DNA from 4 places in the Paenibacillus sp. FSL L8-0708 genome. Region 4 is predicted to be linked to each of the others. Evidence: predicted binding sites of a transcription regulator. Region 4 holds the regulator's gene; each other region holds the start of a gene.
What was found. Region 4 encodes Rex, which represses fermentation and respiration genes when NADH is low (regulators of the CRP and FNR family bind a similar motif). Its sites were predicted from a motif close to TTGTGAAATATTTCACAA; they were not measured.

Region 1: the regulator Rex is predicted to act here: its motif matches at 3,746-3,763, upstream of NYE58_RS01175 (phosphoketolase family protein).
Region 2: the regulator Rex is predicted to act here: its motif matches at 5,604-5,621, upstream of NYE58_RS04110 (flavocytochrome c).
Region 3: the regulator Rex is predicted to act here: its motif matches at 5,643-5,660, upstream of pflB (formate C-acetyltransferase).

Annotation. Positions count from the first base shown of each region.
Region 1 is NZ_JBBPBC010000001.1:237,061-244,775, reverse strand. It holds gene NYE58_RS01180 (ABC transporter ATP-binding protein) at 1-1,087, opposite strand, end outside; gene NYE58_RS01175 (phosphoketolase family protein) at 1,248-3,629, opposite strand; gene NYE58_RS01170 (GntR family transcriptional regulator) at 3,923-4,645, opposite strand; gene NYE58_RS01165 (hypothetical protein) at 4,733-4,921, opposite strand; gene guaD (guanine deaminase) at 5,233-6,597, shown strand; gene NYE58_RS01155 (uracil-xanthine permease family protein) at 6,636-7,715, shown strand, end outside.
Region 2 is NZ_JBBPBC010000001.1:896,208-903,922, forward strand. It holds gene NYE58_RS04095 (AraC family transcriptional regulator) at 1-166, opposite strand, end outside; gene NYE58_RS04100 (glycoside hydrolase family 88/105 protein) at 591-1,610, shown strand; gene gnpA (1,3-beta-galactosyl-N-acetylhexosamine phosphorylase) at 1,623-3,785, shown strand; gene NYE58_RS04110 (flavocytochrome c) at 3,869-5,392, opposite strand; gene NYE58_RS04115 (spermine/spermidine synthase domain-containing protein) at 5,876-6,763, shown strand; gene NYE58_RS04120 (aminoglycoside phosphotransferase family protein) at 6,909-7,685, shown strand.
Region 3 is NZ_JBBPBC010000001.1:5,492,590-5,500,304, reverse strand. It holds gene NYE58_RS26235 (carbohydrate ABC transporter permease) at 1-869, shown strand, start outside; gene NYE58_RS26230 (ABC transporter substrate-binding protein) at 1,002-2,468, shown strand; gene adhE (bifunctional acetaldehyde-CoA/alcohol dehydrogenase) at 2,877-5,498, shown strand; gene pflB (formate C-acetyltransferase) at 5,753-7,715, shown strand, end outside.
Region 4 is NZ_JBBPBC010000001.1:5,179,832-5,187,546, forward strand. It holds gene NYE58_RS24685 (3-hydroxyacyl-CoA dehydrogenase family protein) at 1-510, opposite strand, end outside; gene NYE58_RS24690 (AAA family ATPase) at 644-2,146, opposite strand; gene NYE58_RS24695 (hypothetical protein) at 2,139-2,681, opposite strand; gene NYE58_RS24700 (cell wall elongation regulator TseB-like domain-containing protein) at 3,092-3,610, opposite strand; gene NYE58_RS24705 (amidohydrolase) at 3,783-5,084, opposite strand; gene NYE58_RS24710 (redox-sensing transcriptional repressor Rex) at 5,071-5,724, opposite strand; gene dinG (ATP-dependent DNA helicase DinG) at 5,855-7,715, opposite strand, start outside.

The DNA of each region.
Region 1 (7,715 bases), 4.9 Mb from region 4:
TTTCCTGACCGAATGCTTTGACTACACGAATCCCCTGCAAAGAATCGCCAACCAAAGCGTTTAATCTAAAAATAGATCTCCACTGCTGGTACCAACGTCTGCCAATCATCGGCCATAACACTGTCGACAGCACCACCATAAGCGGCATAGGCAGCATAGCAAGCAGCGTTAGCTTCCAATCCATACTGAACATAATAGTGAAAATAGCGATTACCCGCAGCAATTCACCCGAGACCCAGATTACACCGTCAGTCATAAATTGCCGCATCGCCTCTGAATCATTATTCACCCGTCCAATAAATTGCGAAGATTGTCTTCGGTCGAAAAAAGATAAAGATAATTTCATCAAGGAATGATACACATCATGACGAAGATCACCCATGATTTTGGAACCAATCCATACCCCTATAAGTCCACGTACAGTCTGCATTAAAGTAATTACTAGGGATGTGGCTGCTAGCCCGATCACAATCCATAGAAGCGTTGAGCCCATATCCTTTTCTGTCAACACATTATCAACGATCATCTTCGTCAAAAAAGGTGGAACAAGCTCTACCAATGTAGTAAAAATCAACATAATCGCCGCAGCGATCATTTGGATCTTATAAGGCTTGGCATAGCTCAGCATCCGAAATAGAACCTTGCCGTTACTCTTGCACACCGGACAAGCTTGCGAATCTTCCGGCAGTGGATTGCGGCATTTTGGACAATTCCTTGGAAACTCTTTTTCAGAAGCGGTTGGCCGTTCCTCGCCTTTAGCTACAGCGCCAATTAATTTAGAAGCAAAACCAAATATAGAGGTAAGTGATGCTGTATAACGTATAAGTATAATAGGCCCCTCTTGGGTATCCACAAGCAACGATCCGCCGCCTACCCCGCCTACTACCCGGGCATCAGTAATATTCGAGACTAGAAGCTTTGAGACCAGTTTCCCGTCCGTTCCCCAAACGGAAATCTCCTTCTCAGTCAATACAAGCCACTGCTCACCGAATTGCCCATCTTTCATTAAATCGGATACAGAGTGAAATAAAGGTTGTTCTGTAAGCTGTATTTCTATAGACTTGGGAAGTTTATCAATAGATGTCATACATTTCTCCCCTTTCTTTACCCACCTATTTACTCACATATATTTACAGTGGTAAAGATGAAAAAATGATTATAATTGTTTTGTATGGTTATTTAAACAAATAAAAAGACACCTCTAAAGGTGTCTTTTTGTATTACTTCCTATGGTACTGGCTATACGCTTATTTCAAAGCTTTCCATACCCAGTTCTCTACTTCTGGCAAATCAATACCCTCTTCACGAATGAATTGGTGATGTTTCTTAACGATAGCATCCATTTCATCTGCGATCGCTTTATAGTCGTTAGCATTAGGCAAGCTCAGAACAGCTTCCTTCGCCAAGTCAAAGCGGTCCATTTGATTCAATACGCGCATATCGAATGGTGTTGTGATATCGCCATTCTCGCGGTATCCGTGTACGTGCAGGTTATGGTTATGGCGATCAAAGAACAAGTCTTTAATCAGACCTTCATATCCATGGAAAGCGAAGATAACTGGTTTATCTTTTGTGAAAAATTGATCAAACTCTTCGTCAGATAAGCCACGCGGATCTAATTTTTGACTTCTCAGTTTCAACAAGTCTACCACGTTGATATATCTAATTTTAAGGTTCGGCAGTTTTTCATGCAGGATAGAGATGGCAGCCAAGCTTTCGATAGTTGGTTCTGTACCTGCAGAAGCAAAGACAACATCAGGCTCTCCACCTTGATCGGTGCTTGCCCAGTCAATAATCTTCAGTCCTTTATCCACCAGCTCTTGTGCTTCATCCGCACTGAACCATTGTGGACGAGGATGTTTGGAAGAAACAATCAAGTTAATTTTTTGACGGTCATTTAAGACGGTGTCAAAAACAGCCAGCAAGGAGTTGGCATCAGCCGGCAAATACTCACGGATAAATTCTGGTTTTTTATCAGCCAAGTGACCTAGCAAACCTGGATCTTGGTGAGTGTAACCATTGTGGTCTTGTTGGAATACAGTTGAAGTTGCTACCACATTCAATGATGGAATATCAGCACGCCAGCTTTGATCTGTTGCTTTACGCAGCCATTTGAAATGCTGAGTAATCATCGAATCCACGACACGCAAGAAAGCTTCATAGCTTGCAAAGAAACCATGGCGACCTGTCAATACGTAACCTTCAAGCAAACCTTCTGCCTGATGTTCAGACAATTGGGAATCGATAACACGGCCATAAGAAGCTAGGAATTCGTCATTCGGCTCAATCACTTGATCCAACCATTGACGTTTCGTCACTTCAAAGACAGGTCCCAGACGATTGGACATTGTTTCATCCGGTCCGAAAATTCTGAAATTGCGGTTCTCTTCGTTCAGAGAGATAACATCTTTCATGTATTTACCCAGAACGGCCATATCTTGTGCTATTACTTCACCTGGTTTGGAATTATCAAGTGCGAACTTACGGAAATTCGGTAAGTTTAGATCTTTAATTTGGTTGCCAGCATTAGTAACTGGGTTCATTCCCATACGTCTGTCGCCAGTTGGCAGAATCTCAGCAAGTTCAGCGTTCAGACGACCATTGTCATCAAATAATTCTTCTGGTCTATAGCTGTTCATCCACTCCAATAACGCCGGAGCATGCTTCATATTTTTTTGATCCACTGGAATCGGCACCTGATGGGCACGGAAAGAGTTCTCATTCGGAACACCATCCCATTGCTTTGGACCCGTCCAGCCCTTAGGAGAACGGAAGACCAACATTGGCCAAACCGGACGCGTCAGGTCATTGTTGTCACGTGCATTCTTTTGAATCGCTTCAATTCTTTCAACGATGGTATCAAGCACCTTAGCCATTTCCGGATGCATTAGATCAGGATTTTCGCCTTCAACGAAGAACGGTTCCCAACCCATACCTTTAAAGTATGCAGTAATTTCTTCTTTGGATTGACGAGACAGAATCGTTGGGTTACTGATTTTGAAACCATTTAAGTGCAAGATCGGCAGAACTGCACCATCAGTAACTGGATTGATGAACCGGTTGGAGAACCATGAAGCCGCTAATGGGCCAGTTTCAGCCTCTCCATCACCAATAACAACAGCGGAGATCAAATCTGGATTATCCAGAATTGCACCTACACCATGGGATAGAGAATAACCTAATTCGCCACCTTCGTGGATCGATCCAGGTGTTTCAGGGGCAGCATGGGAAGCAACTCCACCTGGGAAAGAGAATTGTTTGAACAATTTCTTCAGGCCTGGGATATCTTGTGTGATTTCCGGATAAATTTCAGTATAGCTACCATCGAGATAGGAGTTCGAAACCATAACCTGACCGCCATGACCAGGGCCCTCGATGTAGAACATATTCAAATCATATTTAGTAATGACCCGATTCAAATGGGCATAAATAAAGTTCTGGCCTGGAATAGTTCCCCAGTGTCCAATGGGCTTAATCTTTACGTCTGCTTCTTTCAGCGGTTCTCTTAACAACGGATTATCTTTCAAATACAGTTGACCTACAGAGATGTAGTTAGTTGCGCGCCAGTATGCATCAAGCTTCTCTAAATAAGTTTTTGATGAGTAATCAACATCCATGGATAATACCATTTCTTCCACTCCCCAAAATTTTTTCTGTGTCTACATTGCCGTAATTTCTTCCACAAGTACATCATACCGCCGCGAAAAATTAATTCAACCTTTTCAACAAATGATACGGTCCAATTTTGTGAAAATATGAACATAGTATGAAAAACAGTGTCAATTGTCTGTAAAAATACGTCAATATTAATATATATGTAAAAATATGGACTGAAGTTTGCGGGGGTATTTGCTACTTGTCCTTCTTCTATTTTGCGCAAAATAAAAAAAATAAGACCGAGAAAAATTCCCCAGTCTTACTTTTAATGAACGGACACAAAGGTATTAAATTTTAAGTATTTATAGTGGAAGCGCATATGGGAGAATTCAAATGGCGTGCCATTATCTAAAAAGAAAATCCCTTCCATAATGCTTACTGGCTCATTTGCCTGCAAATGCAGCAGCTCTTGATCCGTAGCCTCAGAGGGTTCTGCGGATATCGATAAAAAGGATTTGGTTACCGCCAGATTTCGTGAATCCTCCAAATAATTAAAGATAGATCCTTCAATAATGGTCTGATTTAAATTCTGCACGATTTTGATTGGGATATAACCCGTTTCAATCATAAAGGGTTCATCATCAAAAAGACGTAAGCGAATGATTTTGTAAACAAAATCATGAGGGCCTAAAAACAGATCCCGCTGTAGTTCTTCCGTTGGTGGAATGACCTCAAATTTCAAAACTTTAATCTTTGGCTTCTTCCCATTCATTTGAAAATTGTCGGTGACACCTAAATTAGAGCCTTCGTAGTTAAAAATAGATTCATTTTTTATGTATAAAGGATTTATAAATGTCCCTGAGCCACGCTTTTTAAAAATAATGCCGGCATTTGCCATTTTAGTCAGAGCACTTTTAATAGAACTACGACTCACTTGATAAGTTTCACTAAGCGTTCGTTCATCCGGTAATTTCATATCGGGAAACTGCCCAGCAAAAATTTTCATTTTTAAGTCATCAATAATTTGTTTGTAGACAAACTGTGTCATGAAGTACTCCTTTTCAGGTCGATACAAGTTTTATTTCAATCTTTACTATAACATAATAACCAGACGTTTATAATCTATCCGGCCAGCTTATTTACGTCGGCGATTTGTCATGCGATTGTACATCACTAAACCGGCAATGACCATGCCCAGCGTCCCCATACTACTTGCTGATTCAGCCTGCATACCAAACAAAATACATAGGTTAGTGACCAAGCTTTTTGTAAGTACAGCAACAATAATTAACATCAACGGGCGCCAAATGTTGTATCTTCTCATCCAGGCAACACTCCTAATCCAATTTTCTCAAACTATTGATCGATTTCATCTATTATATCACAAGATAGTAACCGCATTCATTTCCTATAACCGTAAAGAAATCGAAGCCGATCAGCATTTTTTACTTTCCTCTATCTTTTTCTGTATTCTAGCCTAGCGAACGTGACGTCTATGTGTCATATTCGCTTTCAATTCCTCAGCTCCTCCTATCCGTCATTTACGCCTTTATTCGACTTTTGGTCTGGACTTATCCTTTTTTACGAATTATAATAACGAATGCACACCAAAAGACGAACATTAAGGCGGAAATCATGAGAAATTATATGCGAATATTCCTAGGCACTTCATTTTCTAGCCTATCCCCAAAAGAAATTCAAATTTTAAAGGATCATCTCTTCTGTATCAATTCGGATGGGATGATAGAAATGATCGTTGCACCGGAGCACGCCGACTATCAACCCTTGCTTGATGCTTATCAAGGTCAGGACAATTTTCATGTATTAGCCGAGGGCCAGTATTTTTTGCCCGGCTTTATCGATCTGCATGTCCACGCGCCACAATGGGCTCAATCTGGAACTGCATTAGATATCCCGCTCTATGATTGGCTAAATACTTATACCTTCCCACTGGAGTCTAAATTCTCGGACCTGGCTTTTGCAAAAAAAGTCTACGATGACGTGGTTGGTACTTTGCTCGCAAACGGAACCACTACAGCACTTTATTTTGCAACGGTGCATAAAGAGGCCAGTCTATTATTGGCTAAAATATGTGCGGAAAAAGGACAACGTGGACTCGTTGGAAAAGTGGTTATGGACGATCCGCAGGGAAATCCTGAGAATTACCGCGACTCCGACACCCACACCGCACTAGTGGATACGGAAGAATTTATACTAGCTGTACAAGAACTCGCTAAATCTACTAAACAAGGCGTTTATCCAGTAGTGACACCAAGGTTCATTCCAAGCTGCACTAATGAGGCTTTACAAGGCTTGGGAGAACTTGCCGCTAAATATGATACGTATGTGCAATCGCACTGTAGTGAAAGTGATTGGGCACATGGTTATGTGCAAGAACGGTTCCAGAAGAACGATGCTTTTGCCTTGCATGATTTTGGTCTGCTCAGTGATAAATCTGTCATGGCTCATTGTAATTTTTTAGATGAAAATGATGTGAATTTGTTTGCAGAGACAGGAACAGCTATTGCGCATTGTCCGATATCCAATGCGTATTTTGCCAATAGTGTCATTCCGATCGCTGACTTCCATGCCAAAGGCGTTGAGATTGGTTTAGGCTCTGATATTTCCGGAGGTTTTTCACCTAGTCTCTTCGACAACATTAGACAAGCCGTAATGTCTTCAAGAATGCTGGAGGATGGTGTGAATCCCTCACTTTCTGCACAAAACCGCGGAGTACCGGGATCACGAATTACGATCCATGAATCCTTTTATCTTGCTACCGCTGGCGGCGGAGAAAGCTTAAGCTTACCTATCGGCCGGTTACTAGAAGGTTATGCATGGGATGTTCAAATAATCGATACGAAAGTACCCTCGGCGAAATTGCCCGTCTTTGATGAGAATGAAGATTTGCAAGATATTTTTCAAAAGATAATGTATCTGGCTAGACCTGAAAATATCCGTGAAGTCTGGGTACAGGGTGAAAAAGTTCATTCGCGTTAAAGATTAATTAAACTAGAAAACTTAAGGTGGGCATCGGAGTGAAAACACAAGCAAACGTACAAGAGCAAGCACATTTGGAATCACAGCTACTAACTGTCCTACCCGATGAAAAAGTTTCATTTAGTAAATCCGTCATTCTCGGCTTTCAACATGTATTGGCTATGGATGTCTATGTAGTGCCATTCCTGATTGCGATGTTAATCGGCTTACAGCCCAATCAGTCCAGCGCGTTAATCCAATCCACCTTTATTGCCGCAGGACTTGCAACGATTGTGCAAACCTATTTCTGTATGAAGCTGCCTATCGCTCAAGGTCCTTCTTATGTTCCACTGGGTGCGATCGTCAGTATTTATGCAGCTAGTGGTGGCGGGGAGCTCGGTTGGAGCTCCGTGTTAGGTGCCAGCTTAATCGGGGCCATCCTGGTTATTATTTTGGGTTATGCGGGGATTTTTAATAAAATCGTTAAAAACTTTATCCCGCCTATCGTAGGTGGCACAATCATTTTCATTGTAGGTCTATCTTTATTGCCTGTTGCGATCAGAGATAATATCTACGGAGCCTCCGGGGCTTCAATTAATCAAAATGTATTATTAGCCCTTATTTCAGGTGCTACACTGCTTATTTTTGTGGTTCTCGGTACTTTGTTCCGTAATAAAGGATCTGTCTTCCGAATTCTTTCCGTAATGATGGCGTTAGTAGTCGGATGTATTTCCGCTAATATTATGGGCGTTTTAGATTTCTCAGCGATAAGTAGTGCCAAGTGGTTTAGCATGCCGCGGATCGCTTTTGTTGATTTCGGCTTTTCCTTCAACTTTTCAGCTATTATCACCATGGTTATTATTTATATCGTGCTGCTGGCTGAAACAACAGGCACATGGTTTGCGGTCAGCAATGTAATCAATAAACCTTTGACAGACAAAAATATTAACCGCGGCGTAATTGGAGAAGGAATTGGCTGTCTTATTGCGTCTGTGCTCGGTTCGACTCCTGTTACAGGTTATTCAACTAATGCAGGGATCATCTCCATTACAGGTGTTGCCAGCCGCCGGGTTTTTCTCGCTGTAGGAGGATGGTTTGTCCTCTTTGGATGTTCTGGTAAACTCGCCGCTTTGATCTCT
Region 2 (7,715 bases), 4.3 Mb from region 4:
CGCTATCCGAATGGCAAATGCCAATCTCCAAATGATTATGGAAATGCAGATGTTCACTTTTAATATCAGAAATCTTCCAACGTTCACCGCTTAACAGCAAGATAGGAAAGTTTATCGGTAAGCTGTAGTGGCGGTATTCAATGATGGGTTTCTTTTTTCTGGGCATATTCTCAATACTCCCATTCTTATTACGTAGGTTGAGTAGATTATAGGTTAACGTTATATCAAATTCAACTATATAAAGAGAACTTGATATTATACAATTTGAGGAAAAGTGGCGGAGGAGAATCTTGGAACTGTAGGAGCGTTAGCGTCCGCCTTTGTCAGCAGATTTCCACCGCGAAGAGCGGTATAAAATCAAGAAATTCTTACGACAACAGCGGCCGGAAGTCCAAACATTCTCTGTAGTCACGGCCAATCCCGAAATATAAGAACTACTAGTTAATGGTTGAAATTGCACAGTTTAGTTATGAATATGCTTAGAATCAGACCATTTTACTACTTACAATAGAGTTAGTAAAGCGTTTACAATATGGACGGACAGCTCTCAAGCGCCTTTGGGGGCGTGTGCGAAAGAGAGGAGAAACAAGATGCTTCAATTAACTTATGACAGAGAAGAGATTTTAAGGGTCATTGACAAAGTGGTCAGAAAAACAATGGCGATGGATTTAACATGGGACTGGCCTTGTGGTGTGGCTTATTATGGGGTAACCAGAGCTTATGAAACTACAGGAAATAAAGAGTATTTGGATAGGCTTGTCCAGTGGGCAGATGAATATATCGAGCTGGGTCTGCCGGATTGGACGGTAAATACCTGTGCCATGGGCCATATGCTGATCACTTTGTATGAGGAAACAGGCAATCAGAAATATTGGGATATTGTGATGAGCAAAGTAGATTATCTGCAGAACAATGCGCTTAGATTCGGAGATCATGTGTTGCAGCATACCGTCTCTATTTCTAATGATTTTCCAGAACAGGCATGGGCGGATACCCTGTTTATGGCGGCATTTTTCCTGCTCCGTGTAGGAAGCAAATTAAAGGATCAGGAAATGATCCAAGATGCCTTGAATCAATATTATTGGCATATCAAATACCTGCAAGATCCTAGCAGCGGGTTTTGGTACCATGGCTACAATAATGTGAAGCAGGATCACATGTCTGGACTATTCTGGGGCAGAGCGAATGCTTGGGGCGCATACACCATGTCGCAAGTTAAAAAGCTTTTGAAAGAATGGTATCTGTATCCGCAGTGTATGGACGTGGAGTGTTCGCTGCGCGATCAGCTGGCCGCACTCAAGCTGGTGCAAACGGAGAACGGCCTGTGGCGGACAGTACTCGATGACGAGGAGTCTTATGAAGAAGTATCCGCGTCTTGCGGTATTGCGGCTGCTATGATCAATAACGGCAATCCGCTGCATACCAAATATGTGCAAAAAGCCCTGAAAGGTATTTTGAACAATATCAGCGAAGATGGACGGGTACTGGGTGTCTCTGGCGGAACAGCGGTTATGAAGGATCGGGAAGGATACCGCAATATTCCAAAAGACTGGATTCAAGGCTGGGGGCAAGGCTTAGCATTAGCTTTTCTATCCGATATGCTTAAATAGGAGGGATCCAAGTTGTCCAAACAAACAACGGGGGCCTTTACACTGCCGGGAGAATCCGGTTATGAGGCATTGACCCTGGAATTAGCTGAACGTTGGGGTGCCGATGTCATCCGTGACAGTGACGGCACACAGTTGTCCGATGAGATTATCAACGCAGGATACGGCATTTATTCTACAATCTGCATCATCAGAGATCATAACGAATGGGCGTCCCAGAATTCAGACAAGCTGCAGCAGAGCTTTTTAATAACAAATCCGAAGGTAGCGGTACAAGATTATTTATCCATCTATCTGATGGAGGATTTTTTTGCTGAACAATTCCGAGTGAATGATTCCAAAGAGGCGTTTAAGTACTGGCAGGTTTTTGACCGAACGACGGGCGAAGAGGTTCCAAGAGAACTGTGGAATTATGAGCGGGAATCGGGAAATGTAGTCATTACTGGAATAACGCCTTGGCATAAATACACAGTCAGCTTCATGGTCTACCGGATTTGGGAAGAGATCTCCATGTACAATCACACCACGAATCACTGGGAAAAAGAGCATCTGATGCAGATTGATCCCATCTATGTAGAAACGCAAAAATATTTACTCCATTGGATTGAAGATTGGTGTCGTAAGCATAAGGAAACAACAGTGGTTCGGTTCACCTCCCTCTTTTATAATTTCGCCTGGATCTGGGGCAGTGATGAGCGCAATCGCCATTTGTTCTCGGACTGGGGTTCATATGATTTTACGGTAAGCTCAAGGGCGCTTGATCTGTTTGCCAAGAAATATGGGTATTCGCTCACGGCCGAGGATTTTGTGAATGGTGGGAAATATCGGGTCAGTCATATCCCGGCGCAGCAGCGGAAGCTGGACTATATGGCATTTATCAATGATTTTGTCATCGAATTTGGTAAGCAATTAATTGATATTGTGCATAAGCACGATAAGCTGGCGTATGTCTTCTATGATGATAGTTGGGTTGGCATGGAGCCTTACAATGACCGTTTTGAGGAGTTTGGTTTTGACGGGATGATTAAATGTGTGTTCTCAGGGTATGAGGCAAGGCTTTGTTCTGGTGTAAAAGTAGATACCCATGAGATTCGGCTGCATCCCTATTTATTTCCGGTTGGATTGGGAGGGCTTCCTACGTTTATGGAGGGAGGTAACCCTACGCTCGATGCCAAAAAGTATTGGATTAATATCCGGCGCGCCTTGCTCAGAGAGCCTATAGATCGGATTGGACTGGGCGGATATTTGCATCTTGTAGAGCCTTATCCGGATTTTTGTGATTATATCGAAAAGATCGCGGATGAATTCAGAGAAATTAAAGAGCTGCATCATAAAGGCAAACCGTATCACATTAAGACGAAGGTAGCCATTTTGCACGCTTGGGGCAAATTGAGATCGTGGACCTTGTCCGGGCATTTCCATGAAACGTATATGCATGATCTGATTCATATCAACGAGGCTTTGTCCGGGTTGCCGGTTGAGGTGCAGTTCATTGATTTTGAAGATATCCGTAAGGGAGTATTACAAGAGTGTGATGTAGTGATCAATGCCGGCTCGGCAGGTTCAGCATGGAGTGGTGGAGAATATTGGAGTGACCATAAGTGCGTGGACTTACTGACAGAATGGGTTTATGAGGGCGGTACTTTTATAGGTATCAATCAGCCTTCGGCGCTTGATGGTTATGACAGCTTTTTCAGAATGGCACATGTGCTTGGTCTGGATGAGGATACAGGCTCCAAGGTAGCTCATGGAAGATGGACATTTGAGGCTAGAGATGAGCAAGGTTTAGTGCCTGAAGGAGCCAGCATAACACCTAAAAATAACATTTATCTTACGGATGGCTCAGCAGCGGTATTGTGTGAAAAGAGTGGGATGATAACATTGTCCACCCATGCCTTTGGTAAAGGAACGGGGATCTACCTGCCTTCTTTCACCTTAAGCTTTGAAAATACAAGATTGCTGTTAAATGTGATCCGTTTTGCCGGCAATGAGTTAAAGGAAACAAAGTATATTACGGATAATTTATATACAGAGTGTGCTTATTATCCAGAAAGTAAAATACTCGTCGTGATTAACAATAGCGACCAGCTTCAAAAAACTACGATCGATACGGAATATGGACAACAAACCCTGGAATTAGATCCGTTTGATACTATTATCCGAACTATTGGCGATTAATCCCATTAAAAAAGCTCAAGCCAGCGGCTAACTTGCCGATGCTTGAGCTTTTTGCTGTGAGGCCTATAGTATCTGTTATCTACTTATTTTGCTTTTATGAATTCAGCAGATTTGATCCCAGCTTGACGACCAAAAATAATGATTTCTGCAACAGAGTTGCCGCCAATCCGGTTTTGTCCGTGTAAGCCGCCTGTAACTTCGCCTGCCGCAAACAGACCAGGGATAGCTTCACCATCTTTATTTAGAACCTCTGTGTTCGTATTGATCTTCACGCCACCCATGGTGTAGTGAATCCCAGGAGCAATTTTAATAGCGTAGAAAGGACCAGTGGACAGGTCATTGTCCATTCCTGTAGTTCTGCCAAATTCGGCATCCTTTTTATTCTTAACGGCGCTGTTCCAAGTATCAAGCGTTGTTGCCAGCTTATCCTCTGGAACACCGATTTCTTTGGCCAAAGCTTCGATGGAATCCGCCTGAATCACGAAGCCCATTTTGTCATATTGTTCAATAGCCTTCACACGGGATTTAACACCGGAATCAAAGACCAGCGTAGCTGCTTTATTAGGCAGTGTATTGATGGAAGCTGTTACTTTATCACGGGTATCCAATTCATTGGTGAACCGTGTACCTTCACTGGAAACAAGGATAGCGCCTTCCCCACGAACAGCTTCGCCGATGAGGTAGGATTTTTCTTGCTGCACAGTCGGGTGAACTTGGATTTGATCCATATCGACGGTTGTGCCGCCGAGTTTCTCAATCATCTTGATGCCGTCCCCGGTACTGCCGATTTGGTTAGTAGTAACGTAGCCTTCCAAGTCAGGTCTTACTTCGGAGATCAAATCCATATTGGCACCGAATCCGCCAGTGGTTACAACGACAGCATCTGCCGTAATTGTTTTTTCCTCTGTTTGGTTAAAGAGGACTTTGACGCCATTTACTTTGCCATCTTTTTCAGTGATTTCTTTGACATCAGCATTCACGAAAAGAGGGATTTCTTTCTCTTGTACGTTTTTCACTAAACCTTTGACAAGGTATTGTCCCACAGCAGAGCCATCTTCAGGACGGTGTGTACGTTTTTCGTTCATGCCGCCTGTAATGGTGATATTGTTCAAGCGGATTCCGATGGAATCCAGCCAATCGATCGCACTCGCGGAATTATCAACGAAGAAACGAAGCATTTCTTTGTCGTTAGTGTCATGGCCACCTTTTAATGACTCTTCATAAAATAAATCATTGCTGTCTTCAATGTTTTGTTCTTTTTGGAATTTCGTTTCAGAAGCGTTCATCCCCGAAGAGGATTTGGTTGTGTTCCCGCCGGCAACCGGCATTTTTTCCAAAATAACAGGGTTCATGCCTTTCTCTTTGGCCTCAAGCGCCGCGGACATTCCCGCACCACCCGCACCGACAATGATGATATCATATTTATCTTTTAATTGATCGAATGGTGTGTAGCTTGCTTCAGATGCCCCGGAGACGGCTTCAACTTCTTTTTTCTCGTTGTTATTACTCTTGCTCTCGTTCACCTTGTCGTTTCCATTACCGCAACCTGCGATAACGAGCATGACAGAGAGGACGAGACTCAGAGCACCAGCTGCTTTCTTTTTCATTGTTAACCCTCCACTTTTATATTTCTCTATTAAGATGTACCAAAAGAACCCGACAAAAAAGAAAGGAAGTATCAGAGGGAGTTGGAAGTGGAGAAGCGCGCGCGTCGCTGTTGTTCTCCAAACTTCAAATCTTCTACGGTTACGTCCACAGTTTCCATCGTTATTCTCTTTAGTTCATCTTCTTATTAAGTATACCATCAATCATGACTATTAGTGAAAGTTTTCACAAATTATACAAGTCGTCTATTCTAACATAGGGTAACGAAATATTGAGCGGATTAGGCGGAAAATGGACCATAAACCATATAACTAGAAGATTTGGCGTGAGATTTTCTCACTGTAGAAGTGGTAACTGTCACGGATTAGTAAAGCGGTTTTTGTTTTTCTGGATTTTTAAATGGTAAAATGAGAGTATTGCCTACTAGTCAATCCGGAAAGACTAACATGAGACATAGGAACAAATTCTAATTAATAGGTGAGAATATGGAATTTAATAACGTAATAAAAGAAAAAGTAAAAGAAGATAACTATAAAGTGTTTGCTTTACTTAGCCGCTATTTGAATAATACCCCCGACTTTATTAACAAAGAAGAAATTGAAGAAATCGTAAACTGTGGTGTATCCTATGAATACGCTTTTGGTTTAATGCTGGCTGCTGCTTTTGGGATGGATACGGTTGATAATGTTGATGATAAGGAATTGTTCAACCAATATTTTAGCAATATGCTTCATAAGCTTGATGCAAATGAATATTATGACAATCCATATTATAAAAATATCAAGATACCAACTATAAAGATTAATAATAGTGAATTAAAATATGAAAAATATAAACCTTTTGAAGGTTTTGTTTGCAATGATATCATCCGGACAGAAGAGGGAAGACAAATTCCTCAGGTTGGTTTTTTTCAAACTGAATTCATGTTCCCGGCTGTCTTGGAGAATGAAAGAATCTGGATGACGATCACACCAAATGAAATAGAAACAATGAAAGAAGCTGTTGATAAAGCGTTTGGGAATGTTCTTACATTTGGGCTTGGACTTGGCTATTATGCTTATATGGTTTCTGAAAAAGTTAATGTTGAAAGCATAACGGTTGTTGAAAAAAATCAAGATGTCATTGATTTATTTAATAAATATGTACTGCCACAATTCAGTAATGCTCACAAGATCAGGCTTATCCAAGCAGATGCTTTCGAATATGCAGAACAACATATGTCTAAGGAAAAATATGATTTTGTATTTACGGATTTATGGCATGATGTTTCTGATGGAATGGACATGTATTTAAAAATGAAAAAGTTTGAAAAGAAAAGCCCGGATACTGTATTTATGTACTGGATAGAACAATCTATTTTATGTTATTTGTAATTTTGAGTTGCGTTAATCTGTTGTAGCTGACTCCGAAAGGAAGAATCCATTTTTGAAAACTCCTATATCTATCATAAATTGGCTAGAGCACAACGAAATCATAAACGACTTATTAAATCAGGAAGACAGCTTAACTGCGCATACAATGGATCAAGGATTTGAAGCTGAGGTCATGAGGATTAATTCTGATCAAGAGAGCTATGTACTGAAAACATGGAATAAGGAATCCAGACCGGATGTCCAGTTTCAATATCGTTTATTGGATGTTCTATCCGAACGAGGAGTAGCCGTCTCTAAACCAGTGGGCTGGGGAATCAATCCGGAGGGACATAAGGTGTTGTTAACAAGTTTTGACGGAACCCCTATTCATAAAATGAATACCAGGAAAATGAAGGAACTCGCAAGCCTATTAGCAAAAATACATAAAATTCGCGTTGAAGAGATTGGAAATATACAACTGCCAAAATACGATTTCATCGGCTACTTTTTCCCTGAAGCTAAAGAACAATCTGATATTTATAATGTATTGACTTCTCTGGTTGAGCAAACTCCAATGAAGCAAGACTGTATCATTCATGGGGATTTTCATATCGGAAATATAGTGGAGGATAAAGAGCGATATACCATAATCGATTGGACGAACGGCCAGTTGGGAGACTCTAGATATGATTTTGCCTGGTCACTTATTCTGCTGAAAATATATATCTCTGAGCGTTATGCTGATGTGTTCAGAACTGCTTATCTATTGGAAAATGATATGGATCAGGAAGAACTTGAGATCTTTGAAGCTTGGGCATGTCTACGGTGGATTTTGCTGAATAGAAGAGGTAGCACACCGAAAGGGCCTAATACAACGAAGAGAGTGAAAGGCTTAATCGCTAATAATCGGTTTTTAAAAAAGATGGATAGTAAATTCTTCTGATGTACGCAAGGATGGATGGATTTTCTGGGA
Region 3 (7,715 bases), 310 kb from region 4:
AGAGCGCAGATAGAGGGATTCTCTCAGAACATGATTTGAAAAAAACAAGCAATAAGATCGTTTATGGCTTGATGTGCGTGGTTATTTTGATTATGGTGTTTAGCATGCTGTATCCGATCTGTATGACGTTATTTAACGGACTGAAATCGAATCAAGAGGTGAACTCATTCCCACCGCATTTTTTCCCGCAGGAATGGCACTTCAGCAACCTTAAAGAAGCGATGAACTACATTGATCTGCTGATGTTCCTTAAGAACACTATTTATATTTTTGTGGGGAATATGGTCGTGACACTAGTCGTATTGGGAATGTCTGCTTTCAGCATTTCTCGTATGAATGTTCCTTACAGAAAGGCAATTTATTTCTTTTTCCTGATGACATTATTTATTCCGGCGACCAGCTACATGATTCCCAACTTTGTCAATCTAAAAGAGCTTGGATTACTGAATCAGTACGCTGCCTTTTGGCTGCCGGCTGGTGCGAATACATTCTATTTTCTACTCTTAAAGAACTTTTTTGATGGGATACATCCTGAAATTTTTGAAGCCGCGCGGATTGACGGCTCCTCTGAGCCGAGAAGCTTTTTCTCCATTGCAGTGCCATTGTCGGTTCCGATATTTGCTACGCTGGCGATCTTTATCTTTTCTACTGCATGGAATGACTGGTTCTGGCCATCTCTGGTTATGCACAGTGAAGAGAAATATACGCTCGCGACAGCAATCTATAAATACGTTATTAATGTAAAGGCACTTAATACGAATATTAAATTCGCTATCCTATTTATCGTATCGTTGCCGCCGATCCTTGTTTTCCTGATCTTCCAAAAGTTCATTATGCGTGGTGTCGCATTATCAGCAGTTAAGGGATAAGCGCGGATCGACGAATTTAGTCACGGATCGTAAACATGCACATGAAAGGAATATAAATGCACCTCGTTTGTAAACGATTTCTCTTTTATGATCGATATGTAAGATAACTATGAATTGAAAAGGGGAGTTTCAATGCGTAAGTACTCTAGCGTGCTACTAAGCCTCCTTGTGGCCGGATCATTGTTAACCGCATGCGGCGGTAACAACAATAACGGAAACACAACAGGAAACAAGGAAGGGGAAGCGACTACTGCGCCAACGAATGCTGCAACAGATAATGCTGGCAGTGCTACAGCAGCGCCAACTGATGATATCACACAAAGAAAAGTGACCATCAAAATTCACTATCCAACCCCTGACCTAACCGAAGTTAGAGCACAGGAAGATGACAAGATCAAACGTTTCCAAGAGGAGTATCCGAATGTTGAAATCGTCAAAGACGATTGGCAGTACAATGTAAGTGAAATCGGCATCAAAATGGCAGCGAATGAAGCTCCAACCTTCTTTAACACTTACGCTACAGAAGCAAAATTTCTTGTTGAAAAAGGCTGGGTAGCTGACATTACGGATCTGTGGAATAAATACGAATTTAAGGATCAAATTAACCCGGTTCTCCAAAACCAATTTATCATTGACGGAAAAGTATTCGGCGTAACTCAAAAGGGTTATGTAACAACCACAATGATCAACAAAAAAATGCTGGATGAAAAAGGCGTTGCTGTTCCATCTATGGATTGGACTTGGGATGATATGCTGAATACCGCGAAAGGCGTAGCTGATACCAAAAAAGGGATTTCCGGTATTGCTCCAATGGGTAAAGGGAATGAAGCTGGCTGGAACTGGACCAACTTCCTGTTCGAAGCTGGCGGTGAAATTCAGAAGATTGAAGGCGGTAAGGTTGTAGCTACTTTTAATTCTGAGGCTGGGATTAAAGCGCTGGATTTCTACAAGAAACTTAGATGGGAAGCAAACGCGATTCCTCAGGACTGGGCACTGGGCTGGGGCGATGCTGTAGGCGCATTCCAACAAAGTCGTACAGCAATGGTAATGGCTGGATCTGACGGTGTTATTGAGCAAGCGTTGAATCAAGGCGGTCTGAAACCAGAAGATGTACTTACGTATCCAATGCCTGCGATGGAAAAAGGCGGAAAACACACTGGGGTACTTGGTGGTGACTACCTTGTAATCAATCCAAATGCAACACCAGACGAGCAAGAAATGGCATTCCGTTATATTACATTTGATTACTTCTCCGATAAAGGTCTAGAAGCACTGGATGCGGTTCTGCAACAACGTACAACGGATGGCAAATACTTTATTCCGCCGCTCTTAGATTACTATTCTGCAGATTCTGACTTCGGCAAGAAAACAAAAGCTGTGTATGATAAATATACAAATGTATATCAATACAGCCCTGATATTTTAGGCTTGCTGGACGGTAAACCGGAAGCGCAATACAATACACAGGACTACTACGCAACCATGTCCAATGTAATTCAAGAGCTGTTCTCCAAAAAGGGAACAGATTCCAAGACACAGCTTGAAGCTGCTGCCAAAACAGTGCAAGAGAAATTCTTCGATACAATTAAAGTAGAATAGGCAAGGAAGGACAGAACCGGCTCCTTTAGGAGTCGGTTTTTTTATGTTTATATTATTGATATTTTTATAAATCAACCCAACGGATGGCTCCCGACTATTTTTTAGAGGGTCATGGGAAAAATAGAGTGTCAACAAAATTAGATTTGCATTTTTAAAATATTTTTGCGAGCGGAAAGGTAGAAAATGGGTATCGGTTCTTGTCTTTTTAAACATAAACTTTAGATTTAAGGAATAATACAGCATAAATAATGGTAAAACACCTATAATATGATCGAATGAAAGCGCTTTGAAAACAAATCAAAAAAACTTTATACTTTGTGAAAGATTTCACTATACAAGGTGGAAATGATGTGATAAGATAAATGTGTAGAGAAAAACAACCTAAAAATTGACAGGAGGACGAGGGAGATGGCAGTTAAGAACGAAGTCGCCGCCCAAGTTAAACAAACTACCGCTGAAGAGTATATTCAGACTTTGGTGGATAAAGCGAAAAAAGCACATGAGGCATTCATGGCGCTGGATCAAGAGCAAGTTGACACAATCGTTCATGCAATGGCGTTGGCTGGACTCGACAAACATATGTACCTCGCTAAATTGGCTGTAGAAGAAACTGGCCGCGGGGTTTACGAAGACAAAATTACTAAAAACATCTTCTCGACAGAATATATCTGGCACGGAATTAAATACGATAAAACAGTAGGCGTTATTGAAGACAATGCTTATGAAAGCTTCCAAAAAATTGCTGAGCCCGTCGGAATTGTAATGGGTATCACACCGGTAACCAACCCTACATCCACCACGATGTTTAAAGCGTTGATTTCGATTAAGACACGGAACCCTATTATATTCGGTTTCCACCCATCTGCGCAAGAGTGTAGTGCAGCAGCTGCTAGAATTCTTCATGATGCGGCTGTAAAAGCTGGCGCACCTGAGAATTGTATCCAATGGATTGAAATGCCAACGATGGACAAAACAAACGCTTTGATGAATAACCCTGACGTTGCACTTATTCTTGCAACTGGCGGTTCTGCAATGGTAAAAGCAGCTTATAGCTGTGGTAAACCAGCTCTTGGCGTAGGTCCCGGTAACGTACCTGCATTCATCGAAAAGAGCGCGGATATCGATCAAGCCGTAACGGACATCATTCTTTCCAAAACATTTGATAATGGTATGATCTGCGCTTCCGAGCAAGCTGTTATTATCGAAGAACCAATCTTCGATCAAGTGAAAAAGAAAATGATCGCTAATGGCTGCTACTTTGTTAACAAAGAAGAAGCTGCCAAACTTACTAGCGGCGCTATGAACGTTGATAAATGTGCGGTTAATCCAGCAATCGTTGGACAATCCGCAGTGAAAATTGCTGAAATGTGCGGCATTCAAGTTCCTGCCGGCACTAAGATTCTGGTAGCAGAACTTGAAGGTGTAGGCACTAAATATCCATTGTCCGCTGAAAAATTGAGTCCTGTGCTTGCTTGCTACAAAGTTAAAAACGCAGATCAAGGTATTGAACGCGCAGCACAAGTTGTTGAATTTGGTGGTATGGGCCATAGTTCGGCTATCCACTCCAACAATGAAGAAGTAATCATGAAGTTCTCCAACCGTCTGCAAACAGGACGTATTCTCGTTAACTCGCCTTCCACTCATGGTGCGATCGGCGATATCTATAACACTAACATCCCTTCGTTGACGCTGGGCTGCGGATCTTATGGTCGTAACTCCGTGTCGCAAAACGTTACAGCAATTAATTTGATCAACGTGAAAAGGGTGAATCGTCGTACCGTGAATATGCAATGGTTTAAAGTACCTGACAAGATCTATTTCGAAAAAGGCGCTACTCAGTACCTAACCAAAATGCCTGATATCACACGTGTCGCAATTATCACTGACCCAATGATGGTTAAGCTTGGATATGTTGAGAGAGTTGAACATTACCTGCGTCAACGCCAAACTCCTGTAGCGATCGAAGTGTTCTCGGAAGTTGAACCAGATCCATCGACAACTACAGTTGAAAAAGGTACAGCAATGATGAACAGATTCCAACCGGACTGCATCATCGCACTTGGTGGTGGTTCCCCAATGGATGCTGCAAAAGGAATGTGGTTATTCTATGAACATCCAGACGCTGACTTTAACGGTCTGAAACAAAAATTCATGGATATCCGTAAACGGGTTTACAAATTCCCTAAACTTGGAAACAAAGCTAAGTTTGTAGCGATTCCAACTACTTCGGGTACAGGTTCGGAAGTAACATCTTTCGCAGTTATTACCGATAAAACAACTGAACAACACACTAAATATCCTTTGGCTGACTACGAGCTAACTCCAGACGTAGCTATAATTGATCCAGAGTTCGTATATAGCTTGCCAAAAACTGCTGTAGCTGATACAGGTATGGACGTATTGACACATGCCATCGAAGCTTATGTATCTGTTATGGCGAGTGACTACACGGATGGTCTGGCAATTAAAGCAATCCAATTGGTATTCCAATACCTTGAAAAATCGGCTCTTGAAGGCGACAGAGTTGCCCGTGAAAAAATGCATAACGCATCAACACTTGCTGGTATGGCCTTTGCTAATGCTTTCCTGGGTATTAACCACAGCTTGGCGCATAAATGGGGCGGTCAATATCACACTGCTCACGGTCGTACTAATGCGATCCTTATGCCACACGTTATTCGTTACAATGCTAAGAAACCTACGAAGTTCGCTTCGTTCCCTAAATATTCACACTTCGTAGCTGACGAGCGTTATGCAGAAATCGCCCGTATTCTGGGATTGCCAGCTCGCACAACTGAAGAAGGTGTAACTAGCCTGATCAATGCTATTCGCGACATGAACAAAAAACTGGGTATCGAAGAATCCTTCCAACAATTGGGCTTTGATCCTAAGGATTTTGAATCCCATGTAGATTACTTGGCTGACCGTGCATTTGAAGATCAATGTACAACTGCCAATCCTAAGCTGCCACTGGTATCTGAACTTGCAGATGTATATCGTAATGCTTTCTACGGAAGATTTGATAATTAATATTTGGTTAAGTAGATAATAGGATGGTTGTGGATTAGATATAAGTGACAAATATCACCGGAAAGGTGATATTTGTCACAGTCTATTTATAGAAAATAAACTAAAATGTTTATATAAACAACGGTCCCATATATGGAACAATGATTGTGAATTTTCGAACAACCATATTTTTCTTGGGATCACGAGACACGGGATCAACCTTCAAGCCCGCGATCTCTACAAATATAATATAAATATAGATGGAGGGATTTAGCATGTCGGTGATTGAAAAAGATGTACAAGAAGTGAAATCCGGTTGGAGAAGTTTTACAAAAGGTAAATGGTCCAGAAAAGTTGACGTTAACAACTTTATCGCAAGCAACATTAAGCCTTATGAAGGAAACGAAGAATTCCTCGTAGGACCTACTAGTAACACAACTGAACTGTGGAAGATTATTTCCCAATTGAGCAAGGAAGAAAGAGAAAGAGGCGGCGTATGGGATGTTTCCCTAGATACTGTCTCCACAATCACTTCACATGCTCCAGGCTACATTGACAAGGACAAGGAACAAATTGTAGGCGTACAGACTGATGCTCCTTTCAAACGTTCCATCCAGCCATTCGGCGGGATCAAGATGATGGTTGATGCTACGAAGGCTTATGGCTTCGAGCTTCCACAAAACATCGTTGACATGTTTACGAACATTCGCAAAACGCATAACCAAGGCGTATTTGATGCATATACACCAGACATGAGAGCTGTGCGTAAATCCGGCGTAATTACAGGTCTTCCTGATGCTTACGGCCGCGGACGCATCATCGGCGACTACCGCCGCATTGCTCTGTACGGTATTGATTTCCTCATTAAAGACAAAAAACAACAACAAACTGAGCTTGAAGTAGATTCCATGACTGAAGATATCATTCGTTTACGTGAAGAGCTGTCCGAACAAATTCGTGCACTTGGCGAATTGAAAGAAATGGCAGCTGCTCATGGTATGGATATTTCCAGACCGGCGACCAACTTCAAAGAAGCTACTCAATGGGTATACTTCGGATATCTGGCAGCAGTTAAAGAGCAAAATGGTGCGGCGATGTCCCTGGGCCGTGTGTCCTCTTTCCTGGACATCTATGCAGAACGCGATATTGCTGAAGGTACTTTGACTGAAGAACAAGTACAAGAAATCGTCGATCATTTCGTAATGAAACTGCGTATCGTGAAATTCTTGCGTACACCTGACTATAATGATCTGTTCTCCGGCGACCCAACATGGGTAACTGAATCCATCGGTGGTATGGCTGAAGACGGAACAACTCGTGTTACTAAGAACAGCTTCCGTTTCTTGAACACCCTGTACAACTTGGGTCCAGCTCCGGAACCAAACTTAACTGTACTGTGGTCCGAAAAATTGCCTGAAGCCTTCAAAAAATATTGTGCTAAGGTTTCCATCGAAACTAGTGCAATTCAGTATGAAAATGACGATGTAATGCGTCCATACTGGGGTGAAGATTATGCGATTGCTTGCTGCGTATCTCCAATGCGTATCGGTAAACAAATGCAGTTCTTTGGTGCTCGTGCCAACCTGGCAAAAGCATTACTGTATGCTATCAATGGTGGTGTAGATGAAAAATCCGGAGCACAAGTTGGACCGGAATTCCCAGCGATCACTTCTGAATATCTGGATTATGACGAAGTAATGAAACGTTTCAAACCGATGATGGAGTGGTTGGCTAAGACTTATGTTAACACTTTGAACATCATTCACTATATGCATGACAAATATTCTTACGAACGTATCGAAATGGCGCTGCATGACCGTGACATTCTGCGTACGATGGCTTGTGGTATTGCTGGGCTGTCCGTTGCAGCTGACTCACTAAGCGCAATTAAATACGCCAAAGTAAAACCTATTCGTAACGAACAAGGTATTGCGATCGATTTCGAAACCGAAGGCGAATTCCCTTGCTACGGTAACAATGACGATGCTGTTGACAGCATCGCAGTAGAATTGGTTGAAACCTTCATGACTATGATCCGTAAAAACAAAACATATCGTGATTCTGTGCCGACTCAATCGGTACTGACCATTACTTCGAATGTAGTGTACGGTAAGAAGACAGGTACTACACCTGACGGACGTAAGAAAGGTGAACCTTTCGCACCAGGTGCTAACCCAATGCACGGACGTGACAAGAAAGGCGCCTTGGCTTCCCTGAACTCTGTAGCTAAACTGCCTT
Region 4 (7,715 bases):
AAAGGATTTTGTATCTTCAAAAGTAGCATCTGAAGTTTTCAGACCGCGTACAATTTCAACAAGATCCACTTTAGCTACAGGGTATATGAAATGCATTCCGATCACGCGTTCCGGATACATTGTAGAACTTGCAAGTTCAGTCAAGCTAAGTGTTGACGTATTGCTGGCAAGAATAATGTGGTTTGGACATACTTGATCCAGTTGATTCAATATTTTTTTCTTTTCTTCTAAATCCTCAACGATTGTTTCGATAACCATGTCACAAGAGCTCAGCTCTGCGAAATGTGTCACTTTTTGAATGCGGCTAAGAATCAGCTTTTTCTCAGCTTGAGTGATCGCCCATTTCTCCAGTTGCTTATCTAGACTTGTCTCGATCATTTCGTAGGAGTAGTCCAGTTTCTCAGGGGTTTTCTCCACCAGCAATACATCCAGGCCCTTGGCTGCCAGCATTTCGGCAATCCCTTGTCCCATTGTGCCACCGCCGATGACACCAATTTTCTTGAAATTCATAAAAAAGTCTCCATCCTTTCAGGTATCTATACTTTTGTATTGTACCTTGTCTGTCGCAAAAATTTATAAAGCCCGACATATAATGATATCTTAGCATGCCTGAAAAGTAAAAAAAAATAACCAGCATAAATATTTATGCTGGTAAACGCACGCTGTCACGAAATTGACATCGAAATTGCTCTCCAGAGAGCACTTCTTCCTTCATTAAAATGTCAAGGGAGTAATCAAATACATTTCGTTGCTTTTCAAGGTGGTCGTGAGTACGTACCATCAATTCATCCAATATTTTACTGTTTTCCTTCATAAGCTCTTCAGTGGTAACCATTTCCAACTTGGCGATGCCCAACGAAGTCAATCCGGATTTCATCATGGTTTCGACAATATTCAGGGCCTGATCAAAATCGCCACGCGAACCTGTGCTTCTTCCGCCATAATACATTTCTTCTGCAGCCGCTCCACCAAGTGCGATCATAATCTGATCTTCTAGATAATCTTTGGTGTACAAATACTGCTCTTGCTGAGGATTGTGACGTACATAACCAAGGGCTTGCCCCCGCGGAGTCAGCGTAACCTGACTAACACTTCCCGGACGAAGCAGTTCTGCCATAATGGCATGTCCCAATTCGTGGATTGCCACCCGTTTTTTCTCTTCGTGGTTAGTTTCTCTGTCCGTTTTTTCCCCCATCATAACCTTGTCAATCGCCATCGACAGATGCCGCTGCTCAACCTCTGTCAATTCCTCACGCATCATATAAATTGCTGCCTCATTCATAACACTTTCGAGCTGAGCACCGGAAAAACCATAGGCTTCTTCGGAAATTTTGTCGAGGTTCACATTGGCATGAAGCGGCTTATTTTTGGCATGTAATTCGAGAATCGATCTGCGGCCTTTTTTATCAGGCATGTCCACTTGAATATGACGGTCAAACCGGCCAGGACGCAGCAATGCTGAATCAAGCATTTCTTTACGGTTAGTGGCTGCTACCAGTAGAATGCGTGGTGTTTCATTGTTATAGATCCCGTCCATCTCAGTCAACAGCTGATTCAAGGTCTGATCATATTCTCGTTGCTGTCCGCCTTCACGCTTACCGCCAATTACGTCAATTTCATCTATGAAAATAATAGCGCTTTGCTTGTTTTCCTTAAGGGCGCGGGTACGGGCATCCTTAAACAAATCGCGGATACGGCCGGCACCGACACCTACGTACATTTCTACAAACTCACTGCCTGATGCTGCAACAAATACAGAGTTCGTATAATGTGCTGCTGCTCTAGCCATAAGGGTCTTACCTGTTCCTGGAGGGCCTGTAAGCAGAATCCCTTTCAAAGGCCGAATCCCGAATTTGCTGATTTCCTCATGCCGGATCAAAAAATCCAACGCTTCACGAAGCTCCTGTTTTGCATTGTCTTGCCCGCCAATTTCTTCAAAAGTAAGCTTTGAAGGTCCATTCTTCTTGCGTTTCTTCCCGGCACCTGCATTTACCGCAAGTCCGCCTCTTAAATGAGCAATGATAAGTAAAGCCGTGAGCATCCCAGCAGCAATTACAATCGGGAATATATTAATGCCTAGAAAAGCCATGAAAATAAACAAGACAGGAACAAATCCGATTAGAATTTCTTTAAGGTATTTAGGCATTATTCCATACCCCCAATGTCGCAGGTTTTCGCGGCAAAATAATAAATTTGCTTTCTTTTCCATTACTCAAGCTTACATAGACATTATTGTCGTCAATTTCTGTTGAGGCTATCACATTTTTATATTGCGGATATTGCGCTTTGAGTCCATCAAGTTCTGTGGGTATAAGTGTATATTTACGGCTCTCCATGGCTTCAGCTACAGAGAACATCGCTTTATCCCAGTATTCATCCAGCAATTCACTGGAGTTCTGTTCTACATCAAGTTTTAGTGTACGTCCATCAATCATCGATTTTCCTTCTTGGGAGACGTACTGAACCAGCTCACGTAATTTCGTGCCTGGCTGGAGATCAAGTTTCAAAGTGACCTCATTGCGGTTAATACTGATATGAGAATTATTGACGCCCTCATATTGAGATACAATCTTCTGAAGTGGTTCCTGCATTGCAAACTGACGATACAAAAAGAAGCCACCAAACAATAGAGTAGCCGACAGTAGAGACGTTATCAGCACAGGTACAAGACGTAATTTCAAGAAACGTCCTCCTCTCAAAGATGACAAAATATAAAGCTCATTATAATAATTTATAGCTACTTGAGAGCTCATCAGAGAGACTGAAGTCTCTTATTGCTGTTCTAATTACAAGTAGTAGTATATCACAGGTGTATATACTAATTTCAAAATAAATGTGAATATATTTAAAATTTAATTTTTTAAATATTTCCATCAATACCAAATAAATTCCTCACTTTCGACAAAACCGGCCTTGATTTTTAATCAATCGGCCTATTTTCGTATGTGAATTTAAGAGAATATTCGATGATAACCACCCATTCAGTATATCACTTAGTATATCACTTTTGTACATCAAATAAATGTAAACAAGCGAACTTATTATAAGTTCGCTTGTTTACTATGACACCCTTAATTTCCTTATGTTCAGCTTAACTTTTAGGTAAACTGTAACCTTCGCCCATTCGGGACCCATCCGAAAAGCGATAAAATTGATAATAATACCGACCGCTCTGTTTATAAAAAAGCTGCCAAGCATACTCTCCGTTATATACTCCCGGCAGCAAGCGTTCAATCGTTATGTCCGGAAGATCAGCTTTGATAATGCCGCGTATTTGGGCTTCCGAGGTTCCTTTACTTAGTTCCTCAGCAAACACTGCGTCGTCGCCTTCAGCAAATTTTCCATCTACCGTAAAGCGGACCCAGACCATAAGAGCAGTCCCGGCTTCATTTTTCCCTGTTAATACCCAGTACACTGCATTTTCATCCCAAACCGATTTTTGTGCTTTGGTTACCTCTGTTAGACCCGCTCTGGTTTTGGCAACATCCTTAGCGATATCACGCTCGTTCCATTGATCTTTCATAATATAGGCATAGAACTGGATAAGTCCAAACCCCAGGAGCAGAATCAGAACTGACCCCAGGAGGATCCATTTTTTCCTTTTCTTCAAGGTACAGCTCCCTTTCTAGTAATATATCTTTTTTGATTATATAACACACCCGCGTGTTTATCCAAAATTTCATAATTTTCTAGCTTTCCCAGCCTTAAAAATACACAAAAGGCCGCAACTTTTGCTAAAAGCAAAAAGTCGCAGCCTATTATTTATTCGTTATTCTCCAGACTTAACGCTTCAATAAACCTTCGAAGGCTTCTTGCGCTTTACGCCGGATAGCTTCCTCATCCAGGGTTAAGCATTGTCCATGCTTGATGACCTGTTTACCATTCACCCACACATGCTCAACATCCTTAGCGCTAGCAGAGTAAACCGCATGAGACAACAGATCTGTGTGTGGCAGCAAATGCGGCTGATCGATATCAATAGCAATGAAATCTGCTTTCATCCCTACAGCAAGTCTGCCTACATTATTTAAAAAGATGGACTGCGCGCCATATTCTGTAGCCATACGCAGAGCCTCTGGAGCTGGAACAGCCGTTGGATCACCGCTGACACCCTTATGAATGAGAGCTGCAAGCCGCATCTCTTCAAACATATCCAAGTTATTGTTGCTTGCCGCGCCATCCGTGCCAAGAGACACCTTCACACCAGCTTTTAGAAGATCAGTAACCCGAGCCACTCCGCTAGCCAACTTCAAATTACTGCCCGGATTATGAGATACACCCACATTATGGCGAGCCAAGATCTCAATCTCTTCATCATTTAAATGAACACCATGTGCAACTATCGAGGGACGTGTGAACATGCCAAGCTTCTCTAAGTGAGCTACAGGACGCAACCCGTAATCCGCCACATTTTGTTCCACTTCACGTTTCGTTTCGGACATATGCGTATGCATCGGTAAATCCAGATCATGCGCTGCCTGCACGAACTTAACCAGGAAGTCCGGAGGGCAAGTATAAGGGGCGTGCGGCGAGATCATAGTAGTAATTCTGCCTTCAGCCTTTCCATGCCAGTTACGGGCAAAAGAAATCGCTTCCGCAAGCTTGTGATTCTGTACATCCTCTGGACATAACCCGATCACACCACGCATCAATACGGAACGGATACCTGATAACTCAGCTACCTCGGCTACTCGGTCCATATGATCATACATATCGAGGAAGGTCGTAGTTCCACCCTTCAGCATTTCCAATACAGATAAGGAGGTTCCCCAGTATACATCATCACCGGTGAACTTTTCCTCCATTGGCCACATCTTCTCCTGAAGCCACACTTGTAGCGCTAAATCATCTCCATATCCACGCAGCAAAGACATCGCCGCATGACCATGTGTGTTTACAAGTCCAGGCATGAACAGCAGACGGCTGCCATCAACCACTTGCACTCCAGCTTCCATCTGAGGCTCTTCTTTTCCTATGTAAGTGATTAAATCATCTTCAATAGTCATATATCCACTCAGAACCGGCTCATCCGTTCCCGGAGTCAGAAAATACCCGCCCTTAATTATCGTTTTATTGTTGTTCATGTTCGCTTTCTTCCTTTCCATCCCGCAAGTAATAAGCAAGACTTTGCAGATCAGTTGTAAAATCAGCTGCATGCACCCGGATATTCGGTGGTGTCTTCAGAATCACAGGGGCAAAGTTCAAAATCGCTTCAATCCCAGAAGAAATGAGAATATCTGCTACATTTTGAGCTTCTGAATCAGGTACGGTAATAATGGCAATGCGAATACCTTGCTCACGAATCGTGCTGCCTAGTTCATCCATCGGTTGCACAGTAAGGGAGTTGATCTTACGTCCAACCTTAGGAGCGTACGAATCAAATATAGCCGTGATTTTCATAGTATCTTTAAGATATGCATTGTAATTAGACAAGGCATGTCCGAGATTACCTGCTCCAACTAAAGCTACATTAAGCTGTTGATCCAGCTTCAGGATATGACGGATTTTCTCAATAAGATACGTTACATCATAGCCGATACCTTTTCTGCCGAAGTCACCAAAATATGCTAAATCCTTACGAATCTGTGCGGGATTAAGATCAAGCTTTTGTCCAAGTTCCTGAGAGGAAACTGTTAATATTTCGCGATTCTGGAGATCATTCAAAAAACGCAAGTACACAGGCAGTCTGCGAACAACGGCTTCTGATATTTTATCCGATTTCATATTTTTCCTCCTAAAAATAGTAATGTTCTTGTGAAAATCCATATTCAAACGTCTACCTCTCCTTATTAAGGACGGTACTGTAACACACCGCCCTTAAGGATAAGGAGGAGCTAAACTGAAGACGAGCGTTTTAAGAAGCGCCGCCATCCTCTAGCCATTCCGCTATGCGAGGGACCATTTGATCAGTAAGCATATGCTCCATTTTGGGACCAGGCAATGAATAAAGGAAATACTTCCCGTAATGAGATTCAATAACCCTTGTATCATAAACAATAACTATTCCGCGATCCTGCGCCGTGCGAACCAGTCTTCCGAATCCCTGCTTAAAACGAATAACCGCTTGAGGAACAGATAATTTCATGAACGGATTCTTCTTCTGGGCCTGTAATAACTCCGACTTCGCTTCCGCCAACGGGTGATTCGGCGGTTGAAACGGAAGTCTCACGATGGCCAGGCAAGTCAGTGCTTCACCTGGAATATCTACACCTTCCCAGAAGCTGCTCGTCCCCAGCAATACGGATGCTGCACTGTCCTGAAAGCGGCGGATCAGCTTGCTCCGGCTGCCACCTTCCACGCCTTGACCAAGCACCGTAATCTCTTGTGAGGCTAAAGCCTCTTTAAGCGGATCATATACCTGACGCAGCATTTTATAAGAAGTAAACAGAACCAGCATCCGCCCACGTGTTGTTTTAGCAGCTTCCGATAATGACTGTACGAGTGTATCGACAAATCGAGCATCGCCCACACTGCCCTTCACACTAGGAAAATCACGCGGTATAACTAACAGTGCCTGCTCGCGATACTTAAAGGGAGAAGGAAGAAGTGAGGTCATTAGACGTCCTTCTTCCGCAGCTTCGTTAAGTCCGAGATTATCAATCATAAATTGAAAAGATTTATCTACAGACAGCGTCGCCGAGGTAAGCACGATGCTTTTTTTCTTATCGAAGAACAACTCTTTAAGCTGGCTGCTAACATCCACAGGGACAGCATACATCTGCAGTGATTTGCTGCGGTAATTCCCATTTGCCTCCAGCCAATATACTACATTATCGTCATTCAGCCCCATAAAGAATCTTACTTGCTCACGGATGGAAGCCAAATCCTTAAATAAACCGCTAATATCAGTAACAAGACTGTCTGCTGAGGATTGGCTTTCCTGGTCGCGCATCTCGTTAAGCATTTTATCACCCTTACGGATGATGTCGCTTAACGTCAGATTCATAGTGTTCTCTAGTGCAACCAATTCATCCCAATCCTTCGGCTTACGGGCGGGAATCAAACGCATAACCAGTTGTCCCGCTTCCCCTGCCCCTGCATCACTGCGTTCCGGCAAAAGGCTGAACAGCTTGTCGCTGAGTGCATCCCAGGTTTCTTTGACGGTAAGCAGATCCGGGTAGATCCGATCGATGACTCCGCTCCATTCTGAAGCCTCTTCACTGCCTGACGACTGTAATATCTGGCGCAGAGCAGGAAGCTGTCCGTTTCGGCTATCTTTATACAGCCGCGATAATGTGTGTGCCACAGTGAAATGCTTCATATGCATGCCAAGATGTTTACCAGCCACATCTTCTAAATGATGTGCTTCATCAATGACAAGATGCTCGTAAGCCGGAAGCAGCTGGTGCCCAGCCTTAACATCTGCGAATAGCTTGGAGTGGTTCGTAATAACCACGTCAGCAATCCCAGCTTCATGCTTGGCCCTATGATAATAACATTTGCGGAACCAAGGACAAGAACGGCCCAGACAGGAATCGGTATCGCTTGCCACCGTCTCCCAGAAATCACCGCCCCGGCCGCTTAAATTCAGCTCTTCATCATCCCCTGATTCACTTTGAGTGAGCCATACAATCATCTGAGCGGCAGTAAGCGCATCTTCCCTTGGGCTTATAAAGTCCTTTTTATTAATTTTATGCTCAAACTTACGCAGACACAAATAATGCCCTCTTCCCTTAAAAATAGCAGCTTTAAACGGAAAAGGAACTACCTGCGTT